Regions from separate parts of the Fodinicurvata sediminis DSM 21159 genome, predicted to be linked through region 3. Evidence: predicted binding sites of a transcription regulator. Region 3 holds the regulator's gene; each other region holds the start of a gene.
What was found. Region 3 encodes HrcA, which represses chaperone genes, less so after heat shock. Its sites were predicted from a motif close to GTTAGCACTCNCCNNNGGNGAGTGCTAAC; they were not measured.
Positions count from the first base shown of each region.

Region 1: groES (co-chaperone GroES) is a predicted target of HrcA. The motif match lies at 3,631-3,659, and genes of this name have one in related genera.
Region 2: groES (co-chaperone GroES) is a predicted target of HrcA. The motif match lies at 2,982-3,010, and genes of this name have one in related genera.

Region 1 covers NZ_ATVH01000011.1:183,668-189,540, reverse strand. Annotated here, with positions in the region: gene G502_RS0102145 (SDR family NAD(P)-dependent oxidoreductase) at 1-625, shown strand, start outside; gene G502_RS0102140 (inositol monophosphatase family protein) at 643-1,461, opposite strand; gene groL (chaperonin GroEL) at 1,555-3,216, opposite strand; gene groES (co-chaperone GroES) at 3,285-3,572, opposite strand; gene hflX (GTPase HflX) at 3,728-4,957, opposite strand; gene hfq (RNA chaperone Hfq) at 5,072-5,338, opposite strand; gene G502_RS0102115 (HAD family hydrolase) at 5,497-5,873, opposite strand, start outside.
Region 2 covers NZ_ATVH01000014.1:92,909-98,781, forward strand. Annotated here, with positions in the region: gene G502_RS0108250 (sulfite exporter TauE/SafE family protein) at 1-147, opposite strand, end outside; gene G502_RS0108255 (bifunctional aminoglycoside phosphotransferase/ATP-binding protein) at 259-1,827, opposite strand; gene G502_RS0108260 (DMT family transporter) at 2,003-2,905, shown strand; gene groES (co-chaperone GroES) at 3,055-3,369, shown strand; gene groL (chaperonin GroEL) at 3,388-5,022, shown strand; gene msrB (peptide-methionine (R)-S-oxide reductase MsrB) at 5,155-5,559, shown strand; gene G502_RS0108280 (SDR family oxidoreductase) at 5,564-5,873, shown strand, end outside.
Region 3 covers NZ_ATVH01000013.1:374,065-379,937, forward strand. Annotated here, with positions in the region: gene dnaK (molecular chaperone DnaK) at 30-1,967, opposite strand; gene grpE (nucleotide exchange factor GrpE) at 2,485-3,153, opposite strand; gene hrcA (heat-inducible transcriptional repressor HrcA) at 3,225-4,301, opposite strand; gene rph (ribonuclease PH) at 4,508-5,227, shown strand; gene rdgB (RdgB/HAM1 family non-canonical purine NTP pyrophosphatase) at 5,236-5,841, shown strand; gene hemW (radical SAM family heme chaperone HemW) at 5,862-5,873, shown strand, end outside.

The sequences.
Region 1 (5,873 bases), on a different contig from region 3:
GGAGCTTGGTGACCAGGCCTGCGCCCTGCCCCTCGATGTTCGCGATGAAGCCTCGGTGCAGGCTGCCGTTACAGCCCTGCCCCAGGAATTCTTCCGCATCAATCTGCTGGTCAACAATGCCGGCCTTGCACAGGGCGGAGAATCTGCCCAGGACGCAGAGTTGAAGAACTGGCAGACAATGGTGGAAACAAACGTTACAGGCTTGTTGCAGATCACACACGCCTTGCTGCCCGGAATGACCGAACGCAACGAAGGACATATCATAAACATCGGCTCCGTTGCAGGGAATTACCCAGCCCCTCGAGGAAATGTCTATGCTGCAACCAAGGCCTTTGCCAATCATTTCTCGCTGACTTTGCGCGCGGATCTTGGGGGAACGGACCTGAGGGTTACCTCCATCGAACCCGGCATGGCCGAGACAGAATTCTCGAAAGTCCGCTTCAAGGGCGATGAAGATAAGGCTCGAGCCACATACGAAGGTTTGAAGGTGCTCAGTGCGGAAGACATCGCCGAAGCCGTCTTCTGGTCCGCAACCCTGCCGCCGCACATGAACATCAACCGTATAGAAGTCATGCCCACGGCACAGTCGTTCAATAACTTTGCCCTCTATCCATCCAGCCAATAACACTGGATGCACAGTATCTATCCGGAAGAAAGCAGACTGTCTTTCAGACTGTTCCAGCTTGATTGATCCGAAGCCAGCAGAAGTGGGCCCGGGTCGGTTTCGCCGATATCATAGGCCTTTCCAGTCGGCAGGTGCCGGGCATGCCCGCCCAGTTCTTGGTAGACTAGGACGCCAGGCGCATGATCCCAAGGCTTTGTTCTGGTGAAAAGGGAAAAACTGCTATTGCCCTTCGCCAGCCTGATATACTCATGGCCAGCACACCGCAGGCTTTTCAGGGTTTTCAGTTTCGCGCGGTTTCTTTCAAAACGCCGGCGCAATTCCGCATTTCCATGGTGTCCGAAGTGCAGACTTCCAATCAAATTCTGGGGGTTTGAAACTGGCTTCAGGGCTGGGAGCTGCATCCCATTGATCCAGGCCCCCTTGCCAGCCTGTGCCTGCAGCAGGACATCCTGGACCGGTGCATAAATCCAAGAGGACTGCAAAGCTCCCTGATCGGCAAGCGCAACCATCACGGCAAAGCACTCATTGCCCCGGGCGAAGTTCGACGTGCCATCAACAGGGTCGATGATCCAGACAGGCTTCTGAGTAGACAGCTCGTCCAAACCCTCCGGTTTTCGCTCCGTTGCCTCTTCTCCGACCACGACCGAGCCTGGCAAGAGCGAGACCAGCCGATCGGAGAGGAAATCCTCCACTTCCTCATCGGCAATCGTCACCAGGTCGCCTTTCACCTTTTCACGAATATCCTCCTCCCGAAGCTTGCGAAACCTGGGCAGGATCAACTCTGCAGCCGCCTGCCGCACGAGTGTCGTTACCTTGTCTGGATCGGAAAGAGACATAAGAACCGTTTTCGTGTGAGCTGTCCAAAAGAAACAGAGCCGCAGGATAACTCCTGCGGCTCTGCATAACCAACGGGTGCTGTGAGAAAAGGCTTAGAAGCCCATGCCCATGTCACCCATGCCGCCCATTCCGGGAGCACCGCCGGCAGCGGCACCGCCGCTGTTATCCTTGGATTCCGGCTTCTCGGCAATCATGGCTTCGGTTGTGACCATCAGGCCAGCGATGGAAGCTGCATCCTGCAGGGCCGTGCGCACGACCTTGGTCGGGTCGATGATGCCGGCCTTCACCAGGTCGGTGTATTCACCCTTGTAGGCATCGAAACCGTAGTTCTGATCCTTGCTTTCAAGAAGCTTCCCGGCGACCACGGCGCCATCAACGCCGGCGTTCTCGGCAATCTGACGAACCGGACCCTGCAGGGCCTTGCGGACGATGTCCACGCCGACCTTCTGGTCATCGTTGGCCACCTTGACCTTGTCGAGGGCCTTTGTGGAGTGAAGAAGCGCGACACCGCCACCCGGGACAATGCCTTCTTCGACGGCTGCGCGCGTGGCGTGCAGGGCGTCGTCGACGCGATCCTTCTTCTCCTTCACCTCGGTTTCCGTAGCACCGCCGACGCGGATCACGGCAACGCCTCCGGCCAGCTTCGCCAGGCGTTCCTGCAGCTTTTCACGGTCGTAGTCCGAAGATGTTTCCTCGATCTGCGCCTTGATCTGATTGACGCGGGCTTCGATCTGCTTCTTCTTGCCGACACCATCGACGATGGTGGTTTCGTCCTTGGTGATGGACACGCGCTTGGCGCTGCCCAGCATGTCCAGGTTCACGTTCTCGAGCTTGATGCCCACATCCTCGGAGACAACCTGTCCGTCGGTCAGGACGGCGATGTCTTCGAGCATGGCCTTGCGACGATCGCCAAAGCCCGGTGCCTTGACGGCCGCGACCTTTAGGCCGCCGCGCAGCTTGTTGACCACCAGAGTGGCCAGGGCTTCGCCCTCGACGTCCTCGGCAATGATCAGCAGCGGTCGGCTGGACTGAACCACCGATTCGAGGATCGGAAGCATGGCCTGCAAGTTGGAGAGCTTCTTCTCCAGAATGAGAATGTAGGGGTTCTCCAGCTCGCAGAACATCTTCTCGGAGTTGGTGACGAAATAGGGCGAGAGATAGCCGCGATCAAACTGCATGCCCTCGACGACCTCGAGCTCGGTCTCGAGCGACTTGGCTTCCTCGACCGTGATGACGCCTTCGTTGCCAACCTTCTGCATGGCCTCGGCGATCATGTCGCCGATTTCCTTGTCGCCGTTAGCCGATATGGTGCCAACCTGGGCAATCTCGCTGGAGGCGGAAATCTTGTTGGACTGCTTGCGCAGGCTTTCGACAACGGCCTTCACGGCCTCGTCAATGCCACGCTTCAGGTCCATTGGATTCATGCCCGCGGCCACGGCCTTGGAACCTTCACGCAGGATCGATTGCGCCAGGACTGTCGCTGTCGTGGTACCGTCACCGGCCGTGTCGTTGGTCTTGCTGGCGACCTCACGGACCAGCTGGGCGCCCATGTTCTCGAACTTGTCGGAAAGTTCGATTTCCTTGGCCACGGAAACACCGTCCTTGGTGCTGCGCGGTGAGCCGAAGGACTTGTCGAGGACCACATTACGGCCCTTCGGGCCAAGGGTCACCTTGACCGCATCGGCCAGGGTATCAACGCCGCGCATCATGCGCTGACGTGCATCACCGCCGAATTTCAGATCTTTGGCTGCCATTCTCGGTTTCTCCTTGAGACTTGTTGGTACTGATTATCTGTGTTGGATGCGATTCTTCGGGTGGGCGGTCAGCTCATGACGCCCATGATGTCGTTTTCCCGCATGATCAGCACATCCTTGCCGTCAACCTTGACTTCCGTACCGGACCATTTGCCATAGAGCACGGTATCGCCTTCCTTGACATCAAGCGGGACAGCCTTGCCGTCATCGCCACGGGCACCAGGCCCGACCGCGACTACCTTGCCCTGCATCGGCTTTTCCTTCGCCGTATCGGGAATAATGATCCCGCCTACGGTTTTCTCTTCCTGGTCTAGCGGCTCGACGACGACGCGGTCATGCAGCGGCCGAAATTTCATCTGCTTTTCTCCTCGTTAAGGATTTGTGGTGACGACGGTTACCTAATGAATGAAAGCTTTAAGCACTCATCCGCATAGAGTGCTAACAAATCCGGCATACTATTCAGACCCAAGGGTGAGTCAACCGTCACAGAAGACTTTAGAAACCCCTTGTGTCAGGCCCTGTAGGCCTTCAGGCGAGCAGCGTTTGCCGGATCAAGTGACACGCGGATATGTGCTTTGCTTTCGTCATCATGACGGGACACGACCCTCCCATGCTCATAGCACCAAGCCAAGGTCGCACCGTCCTTCAGATCTATTGCGAGAGATAAGAGCTCATCCTGCTCACGCAACCTTTGTTCTATAATTTCCTGAAGAAAATCTGTGCCCTCCCCCGTCACGGCCGAGACCATGACTTGGCCAGGCCCACGATCGGCCAGGGCTTGCCAGCTTTCGCGTTGCTCCTGGTCCAACAGGTCGATCTTGTTGAAAACCTCGATCAGGGGCTTGGCGTCTGGGGCATCCTCTCCAGTAACCCCCAGGTCGTGCAGCACCTGAAGGACACTCTGCTTATGTAATTCCGTTTCAGGGTGGGAGACATCACGCACATGCAGAATGACATCAGCAGCCACCACTTCTTCCAGCGTGGCCCGGAATGCCGCGACAAGATCGGTCGGCAAGTCGGTTATGAAGCCAACCGTATCCGACAGTATGGCCTCCAGCCCGGATGGCAGTTGTATTCCACGCATGGTGGGGTCAAGCGTGGCGAACAACTGATCTTCCGCTTTGACTTCAGCCGAGGCCAATCGATTGAAAAGCGTCGATTTCCCGGCATTTGTATAGCCGACAAGCGCAATCACCGGATAGGGAACGCGCTGACGTGCAGAACGGTGCAGCGATCGCGTACGGCGCACCTGCTGGAGCGCTTTCTTCAAGCGAACGATTTGCTCATCCAGCATACGCCGATCGAGTTCGATCTGGCGCTCGCCAGGCCCGCCCATGAAACCGGCCCCACCCCTTTGCCGTTCCAGGTGTGTCCAGGATCGTACAAGGCGTGATCGCTGGTAATTGAGCGCCGCCAACTGTACTTGCAGTCGCCCTTCCTTCGTGCGGGCACGCGCTCCGAAGATTTCCAGGATCAGTCCGGTTCTATCGATGACCTTGCAATCCAGCTCGCGCTCCAGGTTGCGCTGCTGGACAGGGGTCAGAGATGAATCGACAACGACGACAACGGCGTGTGTTTCCTGCACTGTATCGCGCAGTCGTTCTATGACACCCATGCCCAGCAGCGTGGCTGGTCTGGGCTTGTCCAGACGAATCACTTCCGCGTGCGCCACCTGAAGGTTGATCGCGGCCGCCAGGCCCACTGCTTCCTCCAGGCGCGCATCTGCATGGCTCTGCGCCATGCCAGACTTCTTCTCGACAGGATGGACAACAAGGCAAGTTTCACCCTCAATCACCCTGTCTTTCGCGGGGCCGCTTTCCTCTTTACGTACCCTTTCTGTCAAACGCGTTCCTTGTCAGGCTTCCTCGCCGCTTTCCTCGGCTTCCTTTTCAGCTGGTTCAAACAGCTGTAGTGGGCCGCTCGGCATGATTGTTGAGATGGCATGCTTGTATACAAGCTGGGAATGCGCGTCGCGGCGCAACAACACACAGAAGTTATCAAACCAGGTAACGATCCCCTGCAGCTTCACGCCATTTACCAGGAAGACTGTGACCGGAATCTTGTTCTTTCGGATGCTGTTCAGGAAAACATCCTGCACATTCTGGGACTTCTCGCCGGCCATTGGTATTTCCCCCTTTCCTTAGGTCAATTGATTTTCTTTCACGGGGTTTGCTGCTTATATCTGTCAGCGCTGTCAACGCATCGTTTACCAGATAATGGTCATTCGCGATATGGCAGAAACACCTCCGGAAATCGCCGCGTAAGTCCCTAGATAGGGATTTATTCCAGCAGCGCCAATAGACAGCGGTAATCAGAAACATGAAAGTGGGGTTCAGCCTGAGGGAATTCTCCCTCGGCCGGAGGCTCCGGGCGCAGGAGAATCCCCATGCAGCCTGCATTCCCGGCGCAAAGCAGATCCACATCGGTGTCCCCGATGAACCAGACATCCCTTCCCGGAGAGATTCCGGAGCCTTCCAGCGCCATCTGGACGGGATCGATGGCCGGCTTGTCCCTTTCCGCGTCCGTTGCCCCAATGACCTTCGAGAAAAAGGGGGACCAGCCGAGGTGCTCGACTTCACGACGCAGCAAGGGGCCTGATTTGTTGCTGACAATACCCAGGTAAAGTGCGCGCCCGTGAAGATCTGCCAACAGATCTG
Region 2 (5,873 bases), on a different contig from region 3:
TTCCGGCACGGGCATCATGTAGGCCAGCACGGGTAAGGCCACCAACGGCAGGCCCATGCCGATCACGCCCTTGACGAAGCCGGCCAGGAGCAATCCGCAGAACCCGGCGATATAGAGGACAAGTGTATCGGCTGTCAGGGGCTCCATGGGAATTTGCCGTGCTGTTGAGAAAGGCGGGCCGGGCGAGAAACCGACAGCATAAGCTTTGCGCCCGACAGGAAAAGCCCCTTGCCATGGCGTGACGACGCGAAGAGCGGCTCAGGCGCCACCGTCCGGAATATCCAGTTGGTCGCGGGCCACCGCCAGGACAGCATCGGCCCCCTCGCCAGCAGACAGTCGCAGCCAGTCGATGTTGCCTGGATCGTATGTCAATTGCTTCTCCAAGACGGAAACATCCGCATCCGAGCTGTCGTTGCGCCGGGCCCGGACCCTGGCCTCCAGCGTTTCACGGGGGGCTTCCAACCAGACCCCCTGGAAGGTCGCGCCGGCGGCATCGGCCAGGGCCTGCAGGCGGTTGCGCTCCTCCGGCCTGGCCCAGACCGCATCCGCGATCACGCTGTGGCCTGCCTGCAGTGCTGTCTCCGCTTCGGAAAACAGGGTGTCATAGACCTGTTCGTTCATGCTGGGGCTGTAGGCCTCTGCAGGCAGCTTCGTTTCCGGGGCCACGTCATTCAAGCGTTTGCGGATCACGTCGCTGCGCAATTGCAGGGCTCCGGGGACGCGCCCCAGATCCGGCGCCAGCCGGGCGGCCAGCGTCGATTTTCCGGTGCCCGAGAAGCCGCCCACTGCGATCAGCCTGGGTCTGTTGTCGGGACGCAGGAAGTCCAGGGCCAACGCAAAGAATCCCTGGGCGGCAGCTGCCAGCTTCTCAGCTTCTTCAGGCTCGTCCTGGCCTTCAACTGCTGCAGCCGTCACCTTTGCACGAATGGCCGCCCGCACGCTCAGCATCAGGGGCAGGGCTTGCAGAGCCTGCGGCTGCCCCATACGGCCGAAGTAACGGTTCATTGCCAGGTTGGCCAAGTCAGGGCGCCCCCGGTTGACCAGGTCCATCAGCAGGTAAGCCAGGTCATAGACGACATCGATGCCGGCAATGCGCTGACTGAACTCGATGCAGTCGAAGGGGGTCGCGTGTCCTTGCCAGAGCACCACGTTCCCCAGGTGCAGATCTCCATGGCATTGCCGTACCCAGCCGTCCGCACGACGCCGGTCCAACAGGTCCGCAACATGTCCCAGGCTCTCACGGCTGCGCGTCGTCAGATCCGCCACGGCCTCAGGACTGAAGGTTTCGGACAGGGCCTGCATGTCCTGAGCATTCTCCTCGATCACATTGCCCAGGCCCTCGGCCCCACCGTAAGGTTCGGACAAGCGCTCGGCCTGCTCATGCAACTCATAGACCCGGTCGACCAACTCGACGACATGCTCCCGGGTCAAGCGGTCCTGCTCGATCAGATGGTCGAACATAAGGTCTTCATCGAAACGGCGCATCTCGATGACCCACTCTACAGGGGAGCCGTTTCCGTCGATCTCCAAGCCGCCATCTTCGCTGCGGTTTATCGAATGCACACCCAGGTAGATGTCCGGCGCTGTCCGGCGATTGAGCTCGACCTCGCGCCGGCAAACCTCTTCGCGGGCCTCCAGGTCGGTGAAGTCCAAGAAGGAGTAAGCCACCGCCCGCTTCATCTTCCAGGCGCGATTTTCGGTCAGGAAGACATGTGCCACATGGGTCGTGACATGCCGGACGGCTTCCGAGGCACCCTCGTGGTTTTCCGGTGCCTTCAGGAAGGCAACCACCTCTTCCTGCAAGCTTTCCCTGTCTTCTGTTTCCACGACAGATGCCCCTTTATCTGTAGGTTCATTCCTATGTAGTGACGGCTATTCCCGCCTGCCCTGTCCCTCATGCAGTCCACCCCTGCAGGATTGGCACTTACCCCGTCTGTCGAAACAGGGCTACAAATCCAGGACGGGAAGACGATAGAACAATCCATTCGCCTTCGGGGGCTCCATGTCAACGCAACTGCAATCTGTCAACGCGCTGTCCATCGCGGCAGCCAACCGCAGGGGCATCTTCTGGATGCTGTTCGCGGTCTTCCTGTTCGTCAGCATGGACGCCATCGCCAAGACCCTGTCACAGAGCTACGACGTGGCCCAGATCGTCTGGGCACGTTACACCTTCCACGTCCTGATCATGGTGGCACTGCTGAACCTGCGTCTGCCGGCCCTGCTGTACACGCGGCGTCTGCCCTTGCAGTTGTTCCGCTCGCTGATGTTGCTTGTGACCACCAGTCTCTTCTTCCTGGGAATTTCCCATATTCCTCTGGCCGAAGCGGCCGCGGTCATGCTGGCGGTTCCCCTGATCGTGACGGCCCTGTCCATGCCGCTGTTGGGCGAGCCCGTTGGCATTCGTCGCTGGACCGGTGTTTTCCTGGGCTTTGCCGGGGCCCTGATCATCATCCGTCCGGGCAGCGATATCTTCGATCCGGCCACGCTCTATGTCCTGGCCGCTGCCTGCACCAATGGCCTCTACCACATCAACACACGGCAACTGAGTCAAAGCGAAGCGCCCATGACCACGCTGACCTACAGCGCCCTGGTGGGAATGATCGTGATGTTCTTCGTGGTGCCCTTCTTCTGGACCACGCCCGACCTTTGGGGATGGGTCGGCCTTATCTCCATCGGTGCCATTGGAGGCGCCAGTCACTTCTGCATCATCAAGGCCTACCAGGCCGCAGCTGCGGCCGTGGTCGCCCCCTTCAACTATTCGAACATGCTCTGGGCCACTTTCTATGGCTTCCTGCTGTTCGGTGACCTGCCCGACGGCTTTACCGTGCTGGGGGCAGCCATCCTGATTGCCAGCGGACTCTACGTTTTCTACCGCGAACAGAAGAAGCAGGCTGCAGTCCAATAACTTCCTGACTGTGCTGTATTCTTTTTCGCCTGAAGCCACTTGAAAAAGTTTCAGGACGGTCGTACATACAGTTCGCCTTAGCACTCGCCGAATGGGAGTGCTAGCAACTCTTCTCTTAAACACGTCAGTCTCTATTGGGAGGACGATCTATGAAGTTCAGACCGCTTCATGACCGCGTGGTGGTTCGGCGCATCGAGGAAAACGAGCGTACCGCCGGCGGCATTATCATTCCGGATACGGCCAAGGAAAAGCCGATGCAGGGCGAAGTCGTCGCCGTCGGACCCGGTGCGCGCAATGACAAGGGCGACCTCGTCGCCCTGGATCTAAAGGAAGGCGATCGAATCATTTTCGGCAAATGGTCCGGCACCGAAGTCAAGATCGACGGTGAAGACCTGCTGATCATGAAGGAATCCGACATCATGGGCATCCTCGAGGGCAAAAAAGCCTCGAAGAAGGCCGCTTAACACGAAGGACGACAAGACATGTCTGCCAAGGAAGTCAAATTTTCACAGGATGCACGCCAGCGCCTGCTGCGCGGTGTCGACATCCTGGCCGATGCGGTCAAGGTGACGCTCGGCCCCAAGGGCCGCAACGTGGTCCTGGACAAGTCCTTCGGCGCACCGCGCATCACCAAGGACGGTGTGACGGTCGCCAAGGAAATCGAGCTTTCCGACAAGTTCGAGAACATGGGCGCACAGATGGTGCGCGAGGTTGCCACCAAGACCAACGACATGGCCGGTGACGGCACCACCACGGCCACCGTTCTGGCACAATCCATCGTGCGTGAAGGCGGCAAGGCCGTGGCCGCGGGTCTGAACCCCATGGACCTGAAGCGCGGCGTCGACCTGGCCGTTGATGCCGTGGTCGCCGACCTGCGCAAGCGCGCACGCGACATCAGCCAGAACTCCGAGATCGCACAGGTTGGCACCATCTCGGCCAACGGCGACAAGGAAATCGGCGAGATGCTGGCCAAGGCCATGCAGAAAGTCGGGAACGAAGGCGTCATCACGGTCGAGGAAGCCAAGTCGCTCGAGACCGAGCTCGAGGTCGTCGAGGGCATGCAGTTCGATCGCGGCTATCTCTCGCCCTATTTCGTCACCGATGGCGAAAAGATGCGTGTCGAGCTTGAGGATCCCTATCTACTGATCTTCGAGAAGAAACTGTCCAACCTGCAAGCCCTGCTGCCGGTCCTCGAATCGATCGTTCAGTCCGGCAAGCCCCTGCTGATCATTGCCGAGGACGTCGAGGGCGAAGCCCTGGCCACTCTGGTGGTCAACAAGCTGCGCGGCGGCCTGAAGGTCGCGGCCGTCAAGGCACCGGGCTTCGGCGATCGCCGCAAGGCCATGCTCGAGGACATCGCCGTCCTGAGCGACGGCCAGGTTGTCTCGGAAGATCTGGGCATCAAGCTTGAGAACGTGACCCTGGATATGCTGGGTCGTGCCAAGAAGGTGACCATCACCAAGGACGAGACCACCATCGTCGATGGTGCGGGCAAGAAGAAGCAGATCGAAGCCCGCGTCAATCAGATCAAGGCGCAGATCGAGGAGACCTCCTCGGACTACGATCGTGAGAAGCTGCAGGAACGCCTGGCGAAGCTGGCCGGCGGCGTTGCCGTGATCCGCGTCGGCGGCTCCACTGAAACCGAGGTGAAGGAGAAGAAGGACCGCGTTGACGACGCCCTGCACGCCACGCGCGCAGCCGTCGAGGAAGGCATCCTGCCGGGTGGTGGTGTCGCCCTTCTGCACTCGCTGTCCGCATTGGACAAGGTGAAGCCCCTCAACAACGACCAGAAGGTCGGCATCGACATCATTCGTCGCGCCCTTCAGGCACCGGTTCGCCAGATCGCACAGAATGCCGGTCTGGATGGGGCTGTTGTCGCTGGCAAGCTCGCCGAATCGAAGGACTACAACTACGGTTTCGATGCTTACAAGGGCGAGTACACCGACATGGTGAAGGCCGGCATCATCGACCCGACCAAGGTCGTACGCACGGCCCTGCAGGACGCAGCCTCCATCGCTGGCCTGCTGATCATGACCGAGGCCATGGTGGCCGAGAAGCCTGACTCCAAGAAGGCTGCGGCGGGCGCCGGAGCTGGAATGGGTGACATGGACTTCTAAGCGGGTTGCCAACCTGAAAAGAAGCTACGGGCCGGCATGGCAACATGCCGGCCTTTTCTTTGGCGTTGGAAGTTGCCCTCTTCAGCCCCAATATCCGGAGTCAAATGCACCTTTCAGCAAGGATGATATGACATGACAGCCGAAAAGCAGAGCGACCAATTCGACCTTTCCCATCTGACCCCCGAACAGCGGGAAGTCACCCAGAACGAGGGAACGGAACGCCCCTTCACGGGCGCACTCTACAACGAGAAGCGTCTAGGAACTTACACCTGCATTGTCTGTGGAACACCGCTGTTTTCCTCGCAGCACAAGTTCGAGAGCGGAACAGGCTGGCCGTCGTTCTGGCAACCGATCAGCGATGACGCTGTCGGCACCAAGGAGGACCGCAAACTCTGGATGAGCCGTACCGAAGCGCACTGCACGAACTGCGGCGCCCATCAGGGGCATGTTTTCCCAGATGGTCCCGAGCCCACCGGGTTACGCTACTGCATCAACTCCGCCGCCCTGGACTTCATCCCTGAAGCACAGGAGGACTGAGTCCATGAGTGGCGCCGAAAGGCACCAAGACAGTTATCCGAAAAATGCTCTGGTGACAGGTGCAGGCCAGCGACTCGGACAGGCCATGGCTCTGGAATTGGCCGCCCGTGGATATCGCGTTGGCCTGCACTACAACAGCTCCCGTCAAGCCACCGAGAGAACCGCCGAGGACATCCGCCGCAACGGTGGAGAGGCCATTCTGTTCCAGGCTGACCTGTCCCTGGAAGAGGAAACAGTTCAACTGGTCGAGGACGTGGATCGTGAACTCGGACCTCTCGGGGTGCTGGTCAACAATGCGGCTACCTTCGTGCGCG
Region 3 (5,873 bases):
CGTTAAACGGCCCCGTCGCGCTTTCATGATCAGGCAGACTTGCCCTTCTTGTCATCGTCGACTTCCTCGAAGTCGGCGTCGACGACACTGTCGTCATCCTGACTTCCCGAGTCCGCGGCTTCACCATCCGCCGCGGCTCCGTCACCCGGAGCAGCACCGCTGCCATCCTCGGTGTCGTACATGGCGGCTCCGACCTTCATGGAGGCCTGTGCCAACGCCTCGGTCTTTTCCTTGATGGCTTCCAGGTCTTCGCCGTCCTTGATTTCCTTCAGGTCGGCAATGGCCTGTTCCACTTCGGCCTTGGCCGTGGCATCCACCTTGTCCCCGCTTTCGCTGAGGGTCTTCTCCGTGGTGTGGATCAGGCTCTCTGCGTTGTTGCGGGCGTCGATGAGCTCGCGCTTCTTCTTGTCGGCCTCGGCATTTTCCTCGGCCTCCTTGACCATGCGCTCGATGTCCTCCTCGGACAGGCCGCCGGAGGCCTGGATGCGGATGGTCTGTTCCTTGTTGGTGGCCTTGTCCTTGGCCGCCACGTTCACAATGCCGTTGGCGTCGATGTCGAAGGTCACCTCGATCTGCGGGACGCCGCGCGGTGCGGCCGGAATGCCCACCAGGTCGAACTGACCCAACATCTTGTTGTCCGCGGCCATTTCGCGCTCACCCTGGAAGACCCGGATGGTCACGGCCGTCTGGTTGTCCTCTGCGGTCGAGAAGACCTGAGACTTCTTGGTTGGGATCGTGGTGTTGCGCTCGATCAGCTTGGTCATGACACCGCCCAGGGTCTCGATACCCAGGGACAGCGGGGTCACGTCCAGCAGCAGGACGTCCTTCACGTCGCCCTTCAGGACACCGCCCTGAATGGCGGCACCAATGGCAACCACCTCGTCCGGGTTCACGCCGCGGTGGGGATCCTTGCCGAAGAAGTTCTTCACGTTCTCGATGATCTTGGGCATGCGGGTCATGCCGCCGACCAGGATCACCTCGTCGATTTCGCCGGCGCTCACCCCGGCGTCCTTCAGGGCCGCCTTGCAGGGCTCGATGGTGCGCTTGACCAGATCATCCACCAGGGCTTCCAGCTTGGCGCGGGACAGCTTGATGTTCAGATGCTTCGGTCCCGAGGAATCCGCCGTGATGAACGGCAGGTTCACTTCGGTCTGCGTGCTGCTGGACAGCTCGATCTTCGCCTTCTCGGCAGCTTCCTTCAGGCGCTGCAGGGCCAGCTTGTCCTGGCGCAGGTCGATGCCCTGCTCCTTCTTGAATTCGTCGGCCAGGTACTCGATGATCTGGCTGTCGAAGTCCTCACCACCCAGGAAGGTATCGCCGTTGGTGGACTTCACCTCAAAGACACCGTCGCCGATTTCCAGGACAGAGACGTCGAAGGTACCGCCACCCAGGTCATAGACCGCGATGGTGCCGGATGTCTTCTTGTCCAGGCCATAGGCGAGCGCGGCGGCCGTGGGCTCGTTGATGATGCGCAGGACTTCCAGTCCGGCGATCTTGCCGGCGTCCTTGGTGGCCTGACGCTGGGCGTCGTTGAAGTAGGCCGGAACGGTGATCACGGCCTGCTCGACCTTTTCACCCAGATGGTTTTCCGCGGTTTCCTTCATCTTCTGAAGGATCTGGGCGGAAACCTGGCTGGGGCTGAACTTTTCGTCGTTCACCTGGACCCAGGCGTCGCCGTTCGGGCCCTCCACGATCTTGTAGGAGACAAGATCCTTGTCCTTCTTCGTGGTGGGGTCGTCATAGCGCCGGCCGATGAGTCGCTTGATGGCGAACAGGGTGTTTTCCGGATTGGTGACCGCCTGGCGCTTGGCCGGCTGGCCGACCAGTGTGCCATCGTCGGTGAAGGCCACCATGGAAGGTGTGGTGCGTGTGCCTTCCGCATTCTCGATCACCCGTGCGTCCTTGCCGTCCATGACGGCCACGCAGGAGTTTGTCGTTCCGAGGTCGATACCGATAACTTTGCTCATTTACATCCTCTCTTTCGCAGCAGACTTGTGAGACAGCCTCATAAAGCGCCGTCCCTAGTCCCTTGGAGGTTCGGTCCGGAGGGGACCATCAAACCTGTTGATTTATCAGTTGGCGGCGAATGCCGCCTACGTTCGCATATATAAGGCTTTCGCCTCAGCCTACAAGGCGGGCTTTGGCTTTCTTCTTCGGCTTGTCTCGCATTCGGAAGGGGGGCAGGATGACCCCATGTTCTACAGGAACCACCCTCCCTTTCCGAACAATGGCATATATCTGACCATCCTCTGGTTGATGGTGGCAAATATTGTGGTTGGCGCCCTTCTTGCCCTTTTTGGGGAAAGGCTCCTCGACAGTTCTGCAGCCAGCCAGTTCGGAACGGGACTGATGCTTGTGGCCGGAGCCCTCTATTTCTTTTTCCGCTGGCTCGGCATACGCGAGGCGAAGCGATCTCGTCAAAGCACTCAACAGGACCAGGACCAAAACCCGGACGGGGGACGATCCTGATCCTGTTACAGAATATCAGGCCTGAGTATCCACCTGGCCACCAGGCCCGCTGTTCTGACCACCACCCTTCGAGACGGCCACCCTGGCAGGGCGCAGCAGGCGGTCGTGCAATACGTAACCCGGTTCGAAAACCTGCGAGACCGTGCCTGCGGCCCGCTCGGGATCCTCGATCTCGACCATGGCTTCGTGGTAATGCGGGTTCAGGCGTTCGCCCACGGGATCGATCCGCTTGATGTGATTCTTCTCGAAGGCTTCCAGAAGAGACTTCTCGGTCATCTCCACCCCGGTGACGAGGCTTTTGAGATGCTCGTTCTGCTCGATGGCTTCGGCGGGAACGCTTTCAAGAGCGCGGCGCAGGTTGTCGGCCACGGACAGGAGGTCCTTGGCGATGCCGCTGGCGGCATACTTTGCGGCCTCGTCGCGATCCTTGCGCGCGCGGGTGCGGGTGTTCTCCGCGTCCGCCATGGCGCGTAGCAGCTGCTCCTTCAACTGGGCGACCTCGGCGCGCAGGGCATCAGTCTCGTCGAGTTCATTCTCACCCGGAGGCGGCACCTCGCCGACATCTTCATTCGCCGCGACTTCCGGTTCGACGGCCTCGTCACCCTCGGCTGTCTTGCCCTGTTCGGCGAGCTCTTCTTCCGTAGGGGTCTGTGTCGTTTCTGATTGCTGGGGACGTTTTGCCATGAGTCCTTTCCGAATAAATGTAACTGATCCAGCCTGATTATCTGTGTGAATGACCGGGCTATGTTAAGGGGTCAGCCGATCAAGCGGCCAATCACCTTGGCCGTGTAGTCGACCATCGGGATGATCCGGGCATAGTCGATCCGTGTCGGACCGATCACGCCGATGGCGCCCACGATCTGCTGCTTGCTGTTGTTGTAGGGTGCGACGACCATGGAGCATCCGGCCATGCCGAACAACTCGTTTTCCGCGCCAATGAAGATCTGGACACCCTCAGCATCGTCGGTCAGGTCGAGCAGGCGCAGCAAGGCCTCCTTCTTCTCCAGGGCGGTGAAGAGCTGACGGATATGTTCCAGGTCTTCCAGTGCCTGCACATCGCTGAGCAGCTGTGCCTGGCCCCGCACGATCAGAGCGCCGCCGCTGGAGTTGTCGGCCCAGGTTGCCAGGCCGGCCTCAACAACGCGCGAGGTCAACTCGTCCAGTCTGGCCCGCTCGGTATCCATTTCCTGGCTGACGATCTGGCGTGTATCCTCAAGGGTCCGCCCGCGCAGGTGCGCCGAGAGGAAATTGGAGGCCTCGACCAGGGAAGAGGGCGGCAGGCCGACGGGAACATCGATCACGCGATTTTCCACGTTCCCCGACTCACCCACCAGGACAACCAGTGCGCGACCCGGACCCAGGGAGACGAATTCAATATGCTTCAGGGTGTCGTCCTGCTGCTTGGGCGCCATTACCAGGCCGGCACAGTGGGACAGGTCGGAGAGAAGCGTGGTCGCCTCTTCAAGGACCTGCGACAGGGAACGCCCCGAGGCCGCACACTTCCCCTCGATGATCTCGCGCTCGTCCTGGCCTATGTTCCCGTGTTCCAGCAGACCATCCACGTAAAGGCGCAGGCCCTGTTCCGTGGGCAGGCGGCCGGCCGAGGTGTGTGGCGCCATCAGCAGCCCCAGATCCTCCAGGTCGGCCATGACATTGCGGACCGTCGCCGGGGAGAGGTCGAGGCCCATGTTCCGCGAAAGGGTGCGCGAGCCGACGGGCGCTCCGGTCTCCACATAGGAATCGACGATCATGCGCAGGATCTCGCGCGAACGTTCGTTCAGCGCGCCCAGTTCGGGGCGATCGGCTAGGGACTTCGGTGGACGCCTGGACATGGATGTCATGACTGTGAGTATACCGGAGAAAATCAGTTGTCCGAGGGGATTTTTCCCCCGGTGCATGTACGTCCCAGCATTTAATCCCTGATCGCTGCGGTTTCAACGGCCTGCTGCGGCTGGACGGCCCTGTGCGGAGGCGTTAGGTTCGCGCCGTCTTCGGGCGGCGTGTGCCGCCTGCCCAAACCCTGGAAGGGAGTTCGCTCATGCGCCCCAGTGGCCGGTCCGCCGACCAGCTTCGCGATATCGTGCTGGAAACCAACGTCAACAAGTATGCGGAGGGTTCGTGCCTGGCCCGTTTCGGGGACACGCATGTGCTGTGCACGGCCAGTGTCGATCCTGGCGTGCCTGGGTGGCTGCGCAACAGCGGACGCGGCTGGGTGACCGCGGAATACGGAATGCTGCCCAGGGCGACGGACGGGCGCACGGATCGCGAGGCCGCCCGCGGACGGCAGACCGGACGCACTCAGGAGATCCAGCGCCTGATAGGCCGCAGCCTGCGGGCCGTGACCGACCTGACGGCTTTCGGCGAACGGCAGATTCGCCTGGACTGTGATGTCCTGCAGGCAGACGGAGGAACACGCACGGCCGCCATCACAGGCGCGTATGTGGCGCTCCACATGGCGTTCGATCATATGCGGCGTCTGGGCATCATGACGGATATTCCGCTGTCCGAAGAGGTGGCAGCGGTTTCCTGTGGTCTCTATCGTGGCGACGCGATCCTGGACCTGGAGTATTCCGAGGATTCCGAGGCTGGCGCTGACGCCAACTTCGTGATGACGACCAGCGGCCGCATCGTCGAGGTTCAGGCCACGGCCGAGGACGTCCCCTTCAGCCGCGAGCAGTTTGATCACCTGCTGGGTTTGGCCGAGGCCGGCATCAAGCAGTTGACCGAGGTCCAGCGCGCCGCACTAAAGACGGAGTGAGAAATCGAATGGCTGAAGGGATTGTCCCGGGAGAGCGACTGGTCATAGCCAGCCATAACCCGGGCAAGGTCCGGGAAATCGCCGAGCTGATGGAGCCTTTCGGCATCCAGGTCCTCTCGGCTGGCGAGCTTGAACTGCCGGAACCCGAGGAAACGGGACGGACCTTTGCCGAGAACGCGACATTGAAGGCGGAAAGCGCAGCCGAAGCTGCAGGATTGCCGGCCCTGTCGGATGATTCCGGCCTGGTGGTTCCGGCCCTGGATGGCGAACCCGGGATTTACTCGGCCCGCTGGGCGGGTCCGGACAAGGACTTTGGTTTGGCCATGGACAAGGTGAACGAGAAACTCGGCGACAGCCGGGATCGCCACGCCTACTTTGTCTGTGCACTGGCCCTGGCCCAACCCGGCCGTGAGACCCGGGTTTTCGAAGGGCGTGTGGATGGAACCCTGGTCTGGCCGCCCCGGGGCAGCCTGGGTTTCGGTTATGATCCCATGTTCCTGCCCGATGGACGCCAGGAGACCTTCGGGGAAATGGATCCCGCGGAAAAGCATGCCATCAGCCACAGGGCGCGTGCATTCCGCGATTTTGAAACCTGGTTGCGCAGGGCCGGGTGACAGCCAACAGGGACCTGCATATGTCCAGTCGC